Regions from separate parts of the Bradyrhizobium sp. 61 genome, predicted to be linked through region 2. Evidence: predicted binding sites of a transcription regulator. Region 2 holds the regulator's gene; each other region holds the start of a gene.

Region 1 (5,360 bases), on a different contig from region 2:
CGACGGCGCCGCCGAGCGCAACCAGGCCCGCCCGCGTCACCGACACCGAGATGCTCAGCCCGATGAAGGTGACCGCGATCGCGAAGATCAGCGACAGGACCGTCAACGGAATGTTGTAAGCGCCGCCCGCACCCGGACCGTAAGCCTGCATCGCGATGAAATGGGTCGCCCAGATGCCGCCGCCGGCGACAACGGCATCAAGCGCGACCCACGATACGCGAGCTCCCCCGCGCGCCGCACGCGCGCGGTGGAACAGGCTGATCGCCGCCGCGCTGGCGAGCAGACATACCGCTCCGCCGAGTGCGACCAGACGCCAATCATGCTGATCCGTCAGGCAGTAAAGAACTTGATACATTGCCGGCCCCTATTCCAACCGCACTAGAGCCGGCAGAGATGGACAGTCGGTAACCGGCTATGCGCCGGTTTCGGGAATGGTGAACAGAGAATGTGTGGGATCGCTCACATTGAGCGCCCTTGCGCCTTTGCGTCAGGTGCATTTGCGCCGAGGCCGATCACGGCGGCGGCGAGCAGCAGGACGGCCGCCGATATGATTAGCGACTGGTGAAGGCCCGTCATGAATGCACTGTCCGAAGCCACCAGCGAGCCGAACAGCGCGACGCCGAGCACGCTGCCGGTCTGTCGCGTCGCGTTCAGGACACCGGCGGCGATGCCGGAGCGCGCCTTGTCGATGCTGCCGAGCAAGGTGGAGGTCAGCGGCGGCACCAGCAGGCCAAGTCCACCGCTGATCGCGATCATCTGCGCAAAGATCGCCCAGTAGCTGGTCCCGGCTTCGGTCCAGAGCAGCCCGAGACAGCCGAGCGCCGAGATACAGGCGCCGACCACGATGGTCGGGCACGAGCCGATGCGCTCGGCCACACGCGGCGCCAGCAGGTTGACGGGCAGCACCGCCCCCATCATCGGCACGAAGGCGAGCCCGGTCCACCAGGCCGACAGCCCGTTGATCCTCTGGAAATACAGGCTCAGCACGAAGATCAGGCCGTAGATCGCGATGTTGACGAGGAGGCCGACGATCGTGGTCAGGGTAAACAGCCGGTGACGGAACAGCGACAGCGGCAGCATCGGCTGCACGGTGCGGCTCTCGCGCCAGACGAAGAGCACCGCGAATGCGGCTGAGGCAACGAATGCTGCGATCACGGCTGGATGGCTCCAGCCGAGCGCGCCAGCTTCGATGATCGCGCCGGCAAGCGTGCCCAACGCGGCGATCGCGGCGAGCTGGCCGGGCAGATCGATCTCGCGCGCGCGCGACCGCGTGGTCTCGCTAGCGTAGCGCCAGCTCAGCCACAAGCCGGCAAGACCGATCGGCAGGTTGACCAGGAAGATCGCGCGCCAGCCGACCAGCGTGATCAGCGCGCCGCCGACGAAGGGACCGGCAGTCAGCGCCAGGCTCGCTCCGGCGGCCCAGACCGCCACGGCGCGGCCACGCTCGCGGTCGTCCGCATAAGCATGATTGAGCAGCGCCAGGGAATTCGGCACCAGGATCGCCGCCGCCAGCCCCTGGACCAGCCGCGCTGCGATCAGCACGGCCGCATTGGGCGACATCGCGCAGGCGAGCGAGGCCGCGGTGAAGATGGCGAACCCCGCCATGAAGATGCGCTTGGCGCCGATGCGATCGCCGAGCGCACCGGCGGTCAGAATGAAGGCGGCAAAGGCGATGGTGTAGGCGCTGACCACCCATTGCAGCTCGGCGACGCCGCCGCCGAGCGATTTGCCCATCGCATCCAGCGCGGTGTTGACGATGGTGACGTCGAGCTGGACCACGCCATAGCCGAGGCTCATCGCGGCAAGCGTGAGGGATGTCGCAAAGCGCGAGCCGGCACGCTGCGCAGCGGCTCCGCCGTCGAGGGGTTCATATTTGATGGTGCTGGCTCGCATGCTGCCGCCTCGGTTGCAGCCCCATGCGAAACATACGCCTCCAGACCGCCATCATGTTTCGACAATGACCGAATGATGGATGCGTCATACGCGAGCGCCGCGCGGGATGACCGCGCGACGCCTTGCGCAGCAACGCCGGCCCTAACTCGCCGCGCGCCGGTTGACCTTGCTCTCGGCGAGCGTGGTCAGCTTCCTGTCGGTCGCCTTCTCTTCTTCCAGCGTCTTGGCGAGCACGGTGGCGCAGTCGTTGCGGCCGAGCTGCTTGGCCCAGGCAATCAGGCTGCCGTAGCGGACGATCTCGTAATGCTCCGCGGCCTGGGCCGCATTGATCAGGGCGGCGTCCAGCACCGCCTTGTCGGCGACTTCACCGGCGGTCTCGTCGGCTTCCTCGATGATGCCGTCGATGGCCGGGCAGTCGACCGCCTTCACCTGCGCGCCGTGCATCTTGAACACTTCCTCGAGCCGCTTGACGTGCTGCCTGGTTTCTTCGAGGTGCGTCAAAAAGCCCTGCTTCAGCTGCGGATCGGTGGCCTTATCTGCCATTCTCGGCAGCGCCTTGGTAAGCTGCTGCTCGGCGTAATAGATGTCCTGAAGCTGGTGCACGAACAGGTCGTTCATGGTCTTGATGTCTTTTGTGAACAGTCCCATCGTTCCGATCCTCGCGGTTTCGGGAACACGGAGGCGTCGGCTCGCACGAAAAGCCGATGATTCCGCCATGTTCGATTGCTGATGGAGCGCTAACCGGCGCACGGTACCGACGTTCCCAAAAAGCTCGCATCGCTTGCGTTGGAACAATGCCGACTGCGGGCGGACACGAAATCATGTCAAGATGCGGACGCGCGTTCCAGGCAGGTGCCCCGACTCATATGCTTAACGCGCGCCCGATATGAACCACATATGACAAAAGCGGCGGTCCACCGCAGAACCTATCGGTCGAACGCAGAACCTATCGTTGTCAAGGGCTGCACAAGTCGCTGTTTTTGCCTTAAATGAGCTACACCATGCCTAGCGGTCGAAGCCCATTTCGGGCAGTGATCGCACCCGACCGGCCAATGTCTGGCCGATCGGTCTTGCCCCCCGCCGGGAGGATGAATGCACGGACTGCTGCCCGCGCTGAAGCGCGGCTTCAAGAGATGGATCGGCTGGCGACGGCTCGGTGTTGCTGCGAGCGTCTTCATCATCGCCTTCGCGATCACAACGCTTGCGCGCACTCTCAAGGACATCGATACCGGCGTCATCCTGACCGCGTTGACCGAGATTCCCCGCGGGAATATCGGGCTGGCGGCGATCTGCGTCGTCTTCGCGTTCTGTACGCTGACCTTCTACGACTATTTTGCACTGCGAACGATCGGCAAGAAGCATGTGCCCTATCGCATCGCAGCACTCTCCAGCTTCACGTCCTATTCGATCGGCCACAACATCGGCGCCACCGTTTTTACCGGCGGCGCGATCCGCTTCCGGATCTATTCGGACTACGGGCTGAACGCGATCGACGTCGCGAAGATCTGTTTCCTGTCAGGCCTGACCTTCTGGCTCGGTAACATCTTCGTGCTCTCGATCGGCATGGTCATCCATCCGGATGCCGCCTCATCGATGGATCAACTGCCGTCGTCGATCAACCGGCTGATCGGGCTCGGCGGCCTCGCCTCGATCGGCGCCTATCTGGTCTGGCTCTGCATGGGCGAGAAGCGCCGCGAGCTCGGCCAGAAGGGCTGGAAAGTGGTGCTGCCCTCGGCGCCGCTGACGCTGGTCCAGATCCTGATCGGCGTGGTCGATCTCGGCTTCTGCGCCACGGCGATGTACCTGCTGATGCCGGCCAATCCGTCGATCGACTTCATGTCGCTGGCGGTGGTGTTCATCCTGGCGACGCTGATCGGCTTTGCCAGCCACGCGCCCGGCTCGATCGGCGTGTTTGATGTCGCCATGCTGGTCGCGCTGCCCGAATTCGGCCGCGAGCAGCTTCTGGCGACCCTGCTGGTCTTCCGCATCCTCTATTTCGTGATCCCGTTCGGCCTCGCCATCTCCATCATGGGCGCGCGCGAGCTCTGGATGAACGTGGTGGAGCCCTGGCACGAGCGGCGGCGGCTGGCCGAGGCCTGCGCGCAAGGCAACCTGCCCAAGCAGGTAGCAGCGATGGAACGCGAGCGGTCGTTGCGACAGGCCAGCAAGCGGTAAGGCGGGCGGGCGACCGTCAGACAAAGGTTGCGGGCGGGGCAGCAATGCTCTCTTATTTCCGCCTCAACTTTGCCGTTGAACACGCGGGCCATGATCCCTTTTTCCTTTCGTACCCTCCCCGCAGGCCTCCTGCTGCTTGCCGGGATTCTGACGTCTTTGCCGCTCGAGCGCGCCGCCGCGCAGAACGCCGGTGCGATGCAGATATCCTGGGAGGTGCGCAACCGCTTCCGCCTGTTCCGCGAGGAGCGCGACTTCCAGCTCCATGTCGAGAACGCGCGTAACCGCAGCATCCTCGCCGCCGAGCAGTCGCTGGAGCTCCAGAGCGAGGGCCGCGGCTGGGCCCGCAACATGGTCAACCGGCTCTGCATCGACCTCCAAGGCCGGGTCAACCAGCCCTGCACCCGCGACAACGTCAAAGAGAATTACCTCACCCCGACCGACCATCCGGTGACCGTGCGCCTGACCGGCGCGGTGCCGGTCGGCGCCACCTGCGCCTGGTCGTTCGACGACGGCGACGGGCCGCAGACCTCGACTTTCGATTGCGCCGAGCCGATCAACCTGCGCGTCCGCTACGGCAAGCAGACGGTCGCGAGCGTCGACGTCTCCTCCGGCTCCGATCCGACCCAGCGCGTCCAGGCCGAGATCCAGGTCCGCGACATCTTCGTCGCCGGGCTCGGCGACAGCATCGCCTCCGGCGAAGGCAATCCCGACCGGCCGCTGGCGCTGTCGGACGAAGGCTTCTGCTTCCGCTCCTATCTCGGTACCGCCGGTGCGCAATACTACCGGCCGAGCCGTGCCGGCTATAAAGGTGGCCGCGCCTGCGAAGCACCCGACACGCTCGCCAACTGGCAGCATTACGGCGCGCTCTGGTTCAACTCGCCCTGCCACCGCTCGCTCTACAGCTACCAGGCCCGCACGGCTCTCGCGCTCGCGGTGCGCTACACCCACATCGCGGTGACCTTTCTGCCACTCGCCTGCACCGGCGCCAGCATCGGCGACGGTCTGCTGGGCTCGCAGCGCGCCCGCGAATGCCCGCCCGGCAAGACGGGCGTCTGCAACACCAGCGTGAACGCCCAGGTCGCCGAGCTGCGTGAGGCGCTCACCGCGGCGAAAAAGCGCCAGCCGGACCGCACGCTCGATCTCGTGCTGCTCTCGGTCGGCGCCAACGACGTCTATTTCTCCGGCCTCGTCGCCGACGTCATCGTCGACACCGCGACCGAGCGCGCGCTGTTCCGCCGCTCCGGCGTAATGGCGAGCGTCGACGATTCCCGCGATGCACTGGCGCGCGAGCT
Region 2 (5,360 bases):
ATGTCAGGATAACGATCGATCACGGAGGCGAGCTTCTGCTTGAGCAGCAGCGACATCTTCTGCACGTGTTCGAAGAAGCCGGGCTTGAGCATGACGTCGAGGACGGCGTTGGCAGCCGAGATCGCGAGCGGATTGCCGCCGAAGGTCGAGCCGTGCGAGCCGGGCCCCATGCCGGCAGCCGCGTCCGCGGTCGCCAGCACCGCGCCGATCGGGAAGCCGCCACCGAGCGCTTTGGCCAGCGACATCACGTCAGGCGTGACGCCGGTGCGGCGATGCGCGAACAGATCGCCGGTGCGGCCCATGCCGGTCTGCACCTCGTCGAACGCGAGCAGCAGGCCCTTCTCGTCGCAGAGCTGGCGCAACGCCCTCAGGAAGGCGGGCGTTGCCGAACGCACGCCACCCTCGCCCTGGATCGGCTCGATCAGGATTCCGGCGGTCTGCGGACCGATCGCCTTCTTGACGGCTTCGATATCGCCATGCGGGACCTGGTCGAAGCCGTCCATCGGCGGGCCGAACCCTTCGAGATATTTTGCCGAACCGGTCGCGGCGAGCGTTGCCAGCGTGCGGCCGTGGAAGGCGCCTTCGAAGGTGACGATGCGGTACCGTTCCGGATGACCCTTGGAGAAGTGATGATGGCGGACCAGCTTGATCACACCTTCCAGCGCTTCGGCGCCGGAATTGCAGAAGAACACGAAGTCCGCGAAGCTTTCATTGCACAGACGCGCGGCGAGCTTCTCGCCGTCCGGGCTCTGGAACAGGTTCGACATGTGCCAGAGTTTGGTGGCCTGCTCCTGCAACGCCTTGACCAACGCAGGATGAGCATGGCCGAGCGCATTCACCGCCACGCCCGAGGTGAAATCGAGATAGCGATCGCCATTGGTCGCAATCAGCCAGCAGCCTTCGCCGCGCTCGAAACCGAGGTCGGACCTGGCGAAAACGGGGAGCAAATGCGGCGCTGCGCTGTTAGTCATGACGATCACTTGAATGTTGCGGACGGCGTGAGCGTGCATTGCGCAACGCACCATTGACCGGCTCGGAAAACGAAACGTGCCGCCTTTTAAGGGCGGCACGCCTGACTATCTTATGCCTGGTGAAACCGGTGTCAATGCCGCCCGGAAAGCCTCGCGAAACGCAGAATCCGTAGTCTTGCGGTGGCGATTTTGCGTGTTTCCGCCACGGAACATGTGGAAGCGAGTCGGCGGACTCTTGCGCGTGAGTCACGCCATATTGTAGCGTTTGGCTTGTCAGATACGACATCTCGTGCAGCAGTTCTGATCCTCTAAGTCCTCATGTACCGGCGTAAGCGTTCGGGCGCATCTGGTGCGCCCGGCGAGCCTTAAGGGATTCTGGCGGCACGGGTTTTTCGAAGCTTAGGCATTCGCCGTGCGGCCGCCAGGATGGCAGGCGCCGGCGAAGGAAAGGGTGCAATGACCGTTTTGACCTGGTCGGATGATCGCGTCGAGCAGCTGAAAAAGCTCTGGGAGGCCGGACTTTCGGCCAGCCAGATCGCCGCTGAACTCGGCAATGTGACCCGCAATGCCGTGATCGGCAAAGTGCACCGGCTCGGCCTGTCGGGCCGCGCCAAGAGCCCTTCATCGGCAGCGCCGCGGCCGCGCAAGGCGCGCCCCGCCCAGCACATGATGAGGGTGACCCGTCCGATCGCACGCGGCAACACCGCGCTGGCGCAAGCCTTCGAAGTCGAGGTCGAGGCCGAACCGGTCACCTACGACAACGTCGTGCCGATGAGCCAGCGGCTGTCGCTGCTGGAGCTGAACGAGGCCACCTGCCACTGGCCGGTCGGCGATCCCTCGAGCCCGGATTTCTTCTTCTGCGGCGGCAAGGCGCTCTCCGGCCTGCCCTACTGCGCCCAGCACTCGCGCGTGGCGTATCAGCCCGCGGCCGATCGCCGGCGCGCGCCGGCGAAGCCGGGTCCGCGCTGAAGTCGTTCTGAGCTCAGAAAGGAGCCGTCACACGATGGCGGCTCAACAAATCCGATGTCGTCCCGGACAAGCGCGCCTTGAGCACGCGCAGATCCGGGACCCTTAACCACCGCAAGATGTGGCTACGGGGACTCGGAGTTACCTTTTCACACAATAACCGATCGCTTTGGGTGTCCCGGACCCGCGCTTGCGCTTGTCCGGGACGACACCGAGAATGTGGCCGCAGCTCACCGAGCTTACGCCTGCTCCGCCTTCGCAAAGCGATCGTCCAGTGCGTAGCCCGCGCCGCGGACGGTGCGGATCGGATCCTGCTCGCGGCCGAGATTGAGCAGCTTGCGCAGGCGCCCGATATGGACGTCGACGGTGCGCTCGTCGATGTAGATGTCACGGCCCCAGACGCTGTCGAGCAACTGCTCGCGCGAGAACACGCGGCCGGGATGCTCCAGGAAGAACTCCAGCAGGCGATATTCGGTCGGGCCGAGATCGATCGGCCGGCCCGAGCGCGCCACGCGGCGCTTGTCGCGGTCGAGCTCGATGTCGCCATAGGCGAGCACGGTGGCGAGCCGCTCCGGGCTGGCGCGCCTGAGCAGGCCCTTCACGCGTGCCAGCAGCTCCGGCACCGAGAACGGCTTGACGATGTAGTCGTCGGCGCCGGTCGCAAGACCCCGCACCCGCTCGCTCTCCTCGCCACGCGCGGTGAGCATGATGATCGGGAGCTGCTTGGTCTCGGGCCGGGTGCGCAGCCGCCGGCACAGCTCAATGCCGGAGAGGCCCGGCAGCATCCAGTCGAGCACGATCAAATCGGGGATATGCTCCTTGAGGCGGGTGTCGGCATCGTCGCCGCGCATCACCGTCTCGACGTCATAGCCGTCGCCTTCGAGGTTGTAGCGGAGAAGCTCGGTGAGAGCTTCCTCGTCCTCAACCACCATAATGCGTGCGCCCATGGTGTTCGTCGCTCCTTAAGTGTTCGGGACCGTCGTGGCGAAGGTCGTCATGTCGCCCTTCGGCCGCTTGTCGGTGATCGCCTGGCCCTCGATCATGTAGAACACGGTCTCGGCGATGTTGGTGGCGTGGTCGCCGATGCGCTCGATGTTCTTGGCGCAGAACATCAGATGGATGCAGAACGAGATGTTGCGCGGATCCTCCATCATGTAGGTGAGGAGCTCGCGGAACAGCGAGGTGCAGATGGCGTCGACTTCCTCGTCGCCCTTCCACACCGCCATCGCCGCCGGCAGATCGTGCGCGGCATAGGCATCCAGCACCGACTTGACCTGTTGCTGCACGAGGTCGGTCATGTGCTCCAGGCCGCGGAACAGCTTGAGCGGATGGAAATCCGTCTCCAGCGCCGCGACGCGCTTGCCCATGTTCTTGGCGAGGTCGCCGATCCGCTCGAGATCGGTGGCGACGCGCATGGCGCCGACGATCTCGCGCAGATCCACCGCCATCGGCTGGCGGCGCGCGATGGTGAGCACGGCGCGCTCCTCGATCTTCTTCTGGAGCGCGTCGAGCTCGGCGTCGATGGTGACCACGCGCTGGCCGAGCGCGACGTCGCGGCGGATCAGCGCGTCGACGGAATCGACGATCATGCGCTCGGCGATGCCGCCCATCTCGGCGACCAGGCGCGTGAGCTCCTGGAGGTCGGTATCGAAGGCCTTTGCGGTATGTTCAGAACCCATGTTCCGTCTCCTCAGCCGAACCGGCCGGTGATGTAATCCTGCGTGCGCCGGTCGGTCGGCGACGTGAAGATCTTGCTGGTGTCGTCGAACTCGATCAGTTCGCCGAGATACATGAAGGCGGTCTTGTCGGAGACGCGCGCCGCCTGCTGCATGTTGTGGGTGACGATCGCGATCGTGTAGTTCTCGGACAGCTCCTGGATCAGCTCCTCGACCTTGGCGGTCGAGATCGGGTCGAGCGCCGAGCAGGGCTCGTCGAACAAGATCACCTCGGGCCGCACCGCGACCGTGCGGGCGATGCAGAGGCGCTGCTGCTGGCCGCCGGAGAGCGACAGGCCGGAGGCGTTGAGCTTGTCCTTGACCTCGTTCCACAGCGCGCCGCCGCGCAGCGCGTTCTCGACGCGGTCGTCCATCTCGGACTTCGAGATCTTCTCGTAAAGGCGGATGCCGAAGGCGATGTTCTCGTAGATCGTCATCGGGAACGGCGTCGGCTTCTGGAACACCATGCCGACGCGGGCGCGCAGCAGATTGAGGTCCAGCTTGGGGTCGAGGACGTTGGTCTGGTCGAGCATGAGCTGACCGGTGACGCGCTGGCCCGGATAGAGGTCGTACATCCGATTGAAGATGCGCAGCAGGGTCGACTTGCCGCAGCCCGACGGGCCGATGAACGCCGTGACGCGGTTGGTGCCGAGCGCCAGATTGATGTTCTTCAGCGCGTGCTGCTCGCCGTAGTAGAAATTGAGGTTGCGCACCGTCACCTTGGCCGGAGCTTCGGGCAGCACCGGCGCCTGCGGCAAACCACCGGCCGCGCTCATCGATACGGAAAGATCACTCATTTTGCGGTCCTCTCGGCGCTCAGAATGCGCGCGCCAATATTCAGGGCAAGAACGGTCAGGGTGATGAGCAGCGCGCCGCTCCAGGCGAGCTGCTTCCAGTAGGCGTAGGGGCTCTGCACGAAATTGTTGATGGTGACCGGCAGGTTCGCCATCGTCTTGTTCAGACCCAGGCTGAAGAACTGGTTCGACAGCGCGGTGAAGAGCAGCGGCGCGGTCTCGCCGGCGACGCGGGCGGTGGCCAGCATCACGCCGGTGATGAGGCCCGAGCGCGCCGCGCGATAGGCGATGCGCTTGATCACCAGCGAGCGCGGCAGGCCGAGCGCCGAGGCCGCCTCACGCAGTGCGTTCGGCACCAGCAGCAGCATGTCCTCGGTGGTACGCAGCACCACCGGGATGACGATGACCGCGAGTGCGAGTGCGCCGGCAATCGCCGAGAAGCCGCGCATCGGCACCACCACCGCACCATAGATGAACAGGCCGATGATGATCGAGGGCGCCGAGAGCAGGATGTCGTTGATGAAGCGGATCACCGAGGTCAGGCGGTCGTTGCGGCCGTACTCGGCGAGATAGGTGCCGGCGAACAGGCCGAGCGGCGCGCCGATGCCGACGCCGAGCACGGTCATGATGATCGAACCCACGATGGCGTTGCGCAGGCCGCCCTCGGTCGAGCCCGGAGGCGGCGTGTCCGCAACGAAGAGCTCCAGGTTCAGGCCGGCAATGCCGTTGTAGAGCAGCGTCATCAGGATCAGCGCGAGCCATGTGACGCCGAAGGCAGCGGCAGCCAGGCAGAGCACACGGATGACGATGTCCATGCGGCGGCGGCGTGCGTAGATCGGGTTCATGTTACTTCCCCGCCTTCTTTTCAAGACGCATCAGCATCAACCGTGCAGCCGCGAGCACGAAGAATGTCA
Region 3 (5,360 bases), on a different contig from region 2:
GAACTTGTAACCGGTTTCTCTCCGCCTCCGTTTCCATGCTCCCTTGAAGCTCGCGCACTTTTGGCATAATTCCCAGCAAGTTCTGAACGTGGTGTCCGATTTCGTGGGCTATCACATAGGCCTGAGGAAGTTGACAGTCGGCGCCGCTCGAATCGCAGGCGTGAAGGTCAGTCTGCATCTCTTGGAAGAACGAAAGGTCGAGGTAGACTTTCTGATCATCAGGACAATAGAATGGTCCCATGATTTTCTCGGCTAATCCGCAGGCCGCGTAGGTGGCGCTTGTGTACAGGACGAGACGGGGTGGCCGATAAGTTAGGCGATCGGATGCGAAGATTGCCTGCCAGACCTCCTCCGTGCTGCCCAGAACTCGCGAAACGAAGAGATACATTTTGTCGCGCGGTGCACCGGTCTGGTCGCCCGACTTCGCTGGAAGCTCAGCATAAAGCCACGCGGCTTGCGCGTCATCGCTACTCGTTGTTGCCGTGAATCCTTCACCGAATAGGCGAGCCCGCATGAAGCTGCCAACCTCGATCTGTTCAGTTTGAGCCACGCCATGACGTTGGTGCGGCCGGACGGTTATTGGCTCCTGATAGCCGACCGTCATTTCCGTCGGAGGATTAAAGACAACTGAACCCGGACCAATCTTGTCGACTTGGTTACGGAGGATGGCAGCGGGGTCTATCGCTGCTGGGCGAACCGCCCAGGCTAAGCCGTCTGTGCAAAGCACCCAGACAGCCACTGCTATCGAAACAAGCGGTCCTTTGGGCATTGCCGGCCCCCGGCGCTCACGATCCGTGCGAAAAGAGCATTCCAGGGTTGTATGTTCAATGAAATATTTCACACTTTGCGCGCGGCATAGGTGCAAGCGATCGGGCCGCCGAATTGTTCCTCCGCGGACCTAAGCGCGTGGGCTACGATGCAAAGGCCCCAACCACTTGGAGACTATCCGTTTTTTGACCGGACATTGGCGCGATGTCGACGCGGCCGTCATCGATGAAGCGCGTTGGGCCTTGCCAGTGCGAGAGGGTGTCGAGCGCTGGATGATGTGCGCGATGGTTAAAATCCGAAGAACTCACTTTGAGTACAATTGGTCCGCTGCGCTGTCTCGGAAGCGTACTTCCCATCCGGCCCTCTGTGAGTGCACACCCTAGCTCGCGCCAAACGCCTTGAAGGTGATGATGGTCAGGGTGTCCTGGATGCCCGGCAGCACCTGCACCTTCTCGTTGATGAAGTGGCCGATGTCGGTGTCCTTATCGACGTAGAACTTTACCAGCAAATCGTAATGGCCGGCCGTGGAGTAGATCTCGGAGGCGATCTCGGCTTCGGCAAGCGCGTTGGCGACCGTGTAGGACTGGCCGAGCTTGCATTTGATCTGGACGAAAAAAGGAACCATTGCAGTCACTCCGAAGCTTATCTGGCGGCTAATAGGCCAAAATCGGCCGGATTTAGCAAGCGAACTTGCGGGCCACCGGGGTGCGCGCTAGGACGGGCGATGGTCTCAAAAACGCGGAAAATCGCCCCATGACGACGCCCGTGGCGCTCACCATCGCCGGCTCCGATTCGAGCGGCGGCGCCGGCATCCAGGCCGACCTGAAGACCTTTGCCGCGCTCGGCGTCTATGGCGCCTCCGCGATCACGGCCCTGACCGCGCAGAACACGCGCGGCGTCACCGGCATCCACGCGGTGCCCGCCGACTTCGTCACCGCGCAGATCGATGCCGTGTTTTCCGATCTCGAGGTCGGCGCGGTGAAGATCGGCATGGTGGCGCAGGCCGCCAGCATCGATGCGATCGCAGCGGCGCTGTCGCGCTGGAAGCCCGAGCATATCGTGCTCGATCCCGTGATGGTCGCAACCTCCGGCGATCGCCTGCTCGCCGCGGAGGCGGTGGAAGCCCTGCGCAAGAAACTGATGCCGCTGGCGTCGGTGATCACGCCTAATCTGCCCGAGGCCGCGGCTCTGCTCGACGAGCCCGTCGCGACACGCGAGGCCGAGATCGAGAGCCAGGGACGCCGGCTGCTGGCGCTGGGCTGCCGCGCGGTCCTGATCAAGGGCGGGCACGGCGAGGGCGCCGAAAGCATCGACTATCTCGTCGAGGCCGAGAACACGATCGCGCTTGCGGCGCCGCGCGTCGCCACCCGCAACACCCACGGCACGGGGTGCTCGCTGTCCTCGGCCGTCGCGGCGGGGCTTGCCAGGGGCGAGGATCTCGAGCGCGCCGTGCGGAACGCCAAGGCCTGGATCAGCGCAGCGATCGCGGCCGCCGACCGCTTCAGCGTCGGCCACGGCCACGGGCCGGTCCATCATTTCCACAAATTTTACTGATCCGGGCCGCCAGCGGCGCGCGGGACCGCTGCCGTTAACCTGATCAGCCATCGGTTCCGGGGTCTTGCGGAGGCCGTTGCGGCGTCATGTCGCCTGATTGTCGCATGCGACTGATATTCGCGGGACGGGCGAGGCGAGGTTTGATTCGTATCCGAGGGTGCCTCAAAGGTTCATTGGTCATCCCCCTGTCACGGGATATTGTTACAGGCTGTCGCATGGGAAGTTACGATGTGAGTGACGAGAGCCCTGAAAGGCGCTTTCGCACGTTGTTCATCTCCGACGTTCATCTCGGAGCCCGCGGTTCTCAAGCCGACCTGCTGCTCGACTTCCTGCGATACCACGATGCCGACACGATCTATCTCGTCGGAGACATCGTCGACGGCTGGGCGCTGAAATCGAGCTGGCACTGGCCGCAATCGCATAACGACCTGGTCCAGAAGCTGCTGCGCAAGGCGCGCAAGGGCGCCAAGGTCATCTACATTCCCGGCAATCACGACGAGTTCCTGCGCAACTATTACGGCACGCATTTCGGCGGCATCGACGTGGTCGAGAACACCGTCCACACCGGCGTGGACGGCAAGCGCTATCTCGTTATCCACGGCGACATCTTCGACCTCGTGGTGCAGAACGCGCGCTGGCTCGCCCATCTCGGCGACAAGGCCTATGACTTCGCGATCCAGATGAATCGCTTCGTCAACTTCTTCCGGCGCATGTTCAAGGTGCCCTATTGGTCGCTGTCGCAATGGGCCAAGCAGAAGGTCAAGAACGCCGTCAACTATATCGGCGCGTTCGAGCAGGCGCTCGCCGCCGAGGCGCGGCGCCACGACGCCGACGGCGTGATCTGCGGCCACATCCACTACGCCGTGATCCGCGACGAGGGCGGCATCCGCTACATGAATTGCGGCGATTGGGTCGAGAGCTGCACGGCGCTGGTCGAGCATGACGACGGTCATTTCGAGATCATCACCTGGGCGGATCAGGCGCGGAAGCCGGCACAGGTCCCGCAGGTCGCAGCCAGAGCTGCATAACAAGGGCCCCTTGATGCGCATCCTGGTCGCGACCGACGCCTGGCACCCGCAAGTCAACGGTGTGGTTCGGACGCTGACCAAGCTCGCTGACGCCGCCAAGGGGCTCGACGTCGAGTTCACGTTCCTGACGCCGCAATCGTTCCGCACCTTCGCGATGCCGAGCTACCGCGACGTGCGGCTCGCCATGCCGCGCCCGGCGCGAATCGCGAAGCTGATCGAAGAGGCGCGCCCCGACAGCATCCACATTGCGACGGAGGGGCCGATCGGCCTGATGGTCCGCCGCTACTGCCGCCAGCGCAAGCTGCCGTTCACGACCAGCTTCCACACCCGCTTTCCCGAATATGTCCGCGCCCGCGTGCCGGTTCCGGAATCCCTGATCTGGCGGGCGCTGCGCCGATTTCACGCGCCCAGCCGCGCCGTGATGGCGGCAACGCCGGCGCTCGCCCGCGAGCTTGGCGAACGCGGCTTCGACAACGTCGTGCTGTGGCCGCGCGGCGTCGACACCAGCCTGTTCCACCCCCGTGGGATCGACCTCTGCCTGCCGGCGCCGGTGTTTCTCTCGGTCGGCCGGGTTGCGGTGGAGAAGAATCTCGAGGCGTTTCTCGATCTCGATCTGCCCGGCACCAAGGTGATCGTCGGCGACGGCCCGGCGCGGGTCGCACTGGAAGAAGCCTATCCGGATGCGATCTTCCTGGGCGAGAAGCACGGCGAGGCGCTGGCGGCAATCTATGCGGCGGCCGACGTGTTCGTGTTCCCCAGCAAGACCGACACGTTCGGCCTGGTCCTGCTGGAAGCGCTCGCCAGCGGCCTGCCGGTTGCGGCGTTCCCGGTGAAGGGCCCCCGCGACGTGATCGGCGATGCACCGGTCGGCGCCCTCGACCACGATCTGCGCAACGCCTGCTTCGCTGCGCTCGACGTGTCCCGGCAGGACTGCGTCGAATTTGCCGCCAATTACACCTGGGAGGCCTCGGCGAGGGCTTTCGTCGATAGCATCAGGGCGGTCGGAGCGGTGCTTCCAGGCAGGAATGGGGCGGAGCCGGTTAGTTTCGTAGCCTGAAAACCAAGGTTCATCGCGCGCAGGTGTCTTGCCCCGCGCCTCGTCCGGCGCGATAACATTAGGCATGACCGAACAGCTCCTCCCGATCGGCCCTGCCGATATCGATGCAGCAGCACGCGTGATCGCGCCCTTCGCCATCCGCACCCCGCTGTTGTCCTTTCCCGTGCTCAACGAGCGCGTCGGCGCAAAGGTCTTCCTGAAGCCGGAGATGCTCCAGCGCACCGGCTCCTTCAAGTTCCGCGGCGCCTTCAACAAGGTCGCCTCGATCCCGCAGGATAAGCGCGCCGGCGGCGTCGTCGCGTTCTCGTCCGGCAACCACGCCCAGGGCGTGGCGGCGGCTGCCAAGATCCTCGACATGCACGCGACCATCGTGATGCCCGCGGATGCGCCGCTGTCGAAGCGCGAGCGCACCAAATCCTATGGCGCCGAGGTGGTGCTGTACGATCGCGATCGCGACGACCGCGAGGCGATCTCGCGCGGCATCGCCGAGAAGCGCGGCGCGACGCTGGTCAGGCCCTATGACGATCCGTTCGTGATCGCGGGGCAGGGCACCGCAGGTCGCGAAATCGCGGAGGACATGGCTGCGCTCGGCCTCAGTCCCGACATCGTGGTGGCGCCGGCCTCCGGCGGCGGCCTGATCGCGGGTGTCGCCACGGCCGTGAAGGCGCGCTATCCGCTCGCCGAGATCGTGGTGGCCGAGCCCGAGGCGTTCGACGATCACGGCATTTCGCTGACCGCCGGCCACCGCGAGCCGCATGGGCCTGCGGGCCGCACCATCTGCGATGCGCTGATGGCCCTGATCCCCGGCGAGATGACCTTTGCGATCAACAGCAAGCTCTTGGCGCGCGGCGTGACGGCATCCGACAAGGAAGTCGGCGCTGCCGTGGCGTTTGCCTATCGCGAGTTGAAGCTCGTGGTCGAGCCAGGCGGTGCTGTCGGTCTTGCCGCGCTGC

The links. Region 2 encodes PhoB, which activates phosphate uptake and scavenging genes when phosphate is short. Its sites were predicted from a motif close to TGTCATNNANCTGTCAT; they were not measured.
Region 1: the regulator PhoB is predicted to act here: its motif matches at 2,780-2,796, upstream of IVB46_RS06790 (YbhN family protein).
Region 3: the regulator PhoB is predicted to act here: its motif matches at 2,498-2,514, upstream of IVB46_RS06975 (UDP-2,3-diacylglucosamine diphosphatase).

What each region holds. Positions count from the first base shown of each region.
Region 1 covers NZ_JADPIU010000014.1:157,999-163,358, forward strand. The annotation lists gene IVB46_RS06775 (EAL domain-containing protein) at 1-355, opposite strand, end outside; gene IVB46_RS06780 (MFS transporter) at 460-1,893, opposite strand; gene IVB46_RS06785 (ferritin-like domain-containing protein) at 2,035-2,541, opposite strand; gene IVB46_RS06790 (YbhN family protein) at 2,986-4,068, shown strand; gene IVB46_RS06795 (hypothetical protein) at 4,159-5,360, shown strand, end outside.
Region 2 covers NZ_JADPIU010000019.1:13,209-18,568, forward strand. The annotation lists gene IVB46_RS08360 (aspartate aminotransferase family protein) at 1-971, opposite strand, end outside; gene IVB46_RS08365 (GcrA family cell cycle regulator) at 1,428-1,940, shown strand; gene phoB (phosphate regulon transcriptional regulator PhoB) at 2,177-2,884, opposite strand; gene phoU (phosphate signaling complex protein PhoU) at 2,900-3,616, opposite strand; gene pstB (phosphate ABC transporter ATP-binding protein PstB) at 3,628-4,449, opposite strand; gene pstA (phosphate ABC transporter permease PstA) at 4,446-5,291, opposite strand; gene pstC (phosphate ABC transporter permease subunit PstC) at 5,293-5,360, opposite strand, start outside.
Region 3 covers NZ_JADPIU010000014.1:204,007-209,366, reverse strand. The annotation lists gene IVB46_RS06990 (neutral zinc metallopeptidase) at 1-769, opposite strand, end outside; gene IVB46_RS06985 (Lrp/AsnC family transcriptional regulator) at 1,148-1,393, opposite strand; gene thiD (bifunctional hydroxymethylpyrimidine kinase/phosphomethylpyrimidine kinase) at 1,522-2,322, shown strand; gene IVB46_RS06975 (UDP-2,3-diacylglucosamine diphosphatase) at 2,538-3,350, shown strand; gene IVB46_RS06970 (glycosyltransferase family 1 protein) at 3,364-4,407, shown strand; gene IVB46_RS06965 (threonine/serine dehydratase) at 4,472-5,360, shown strand, end outside.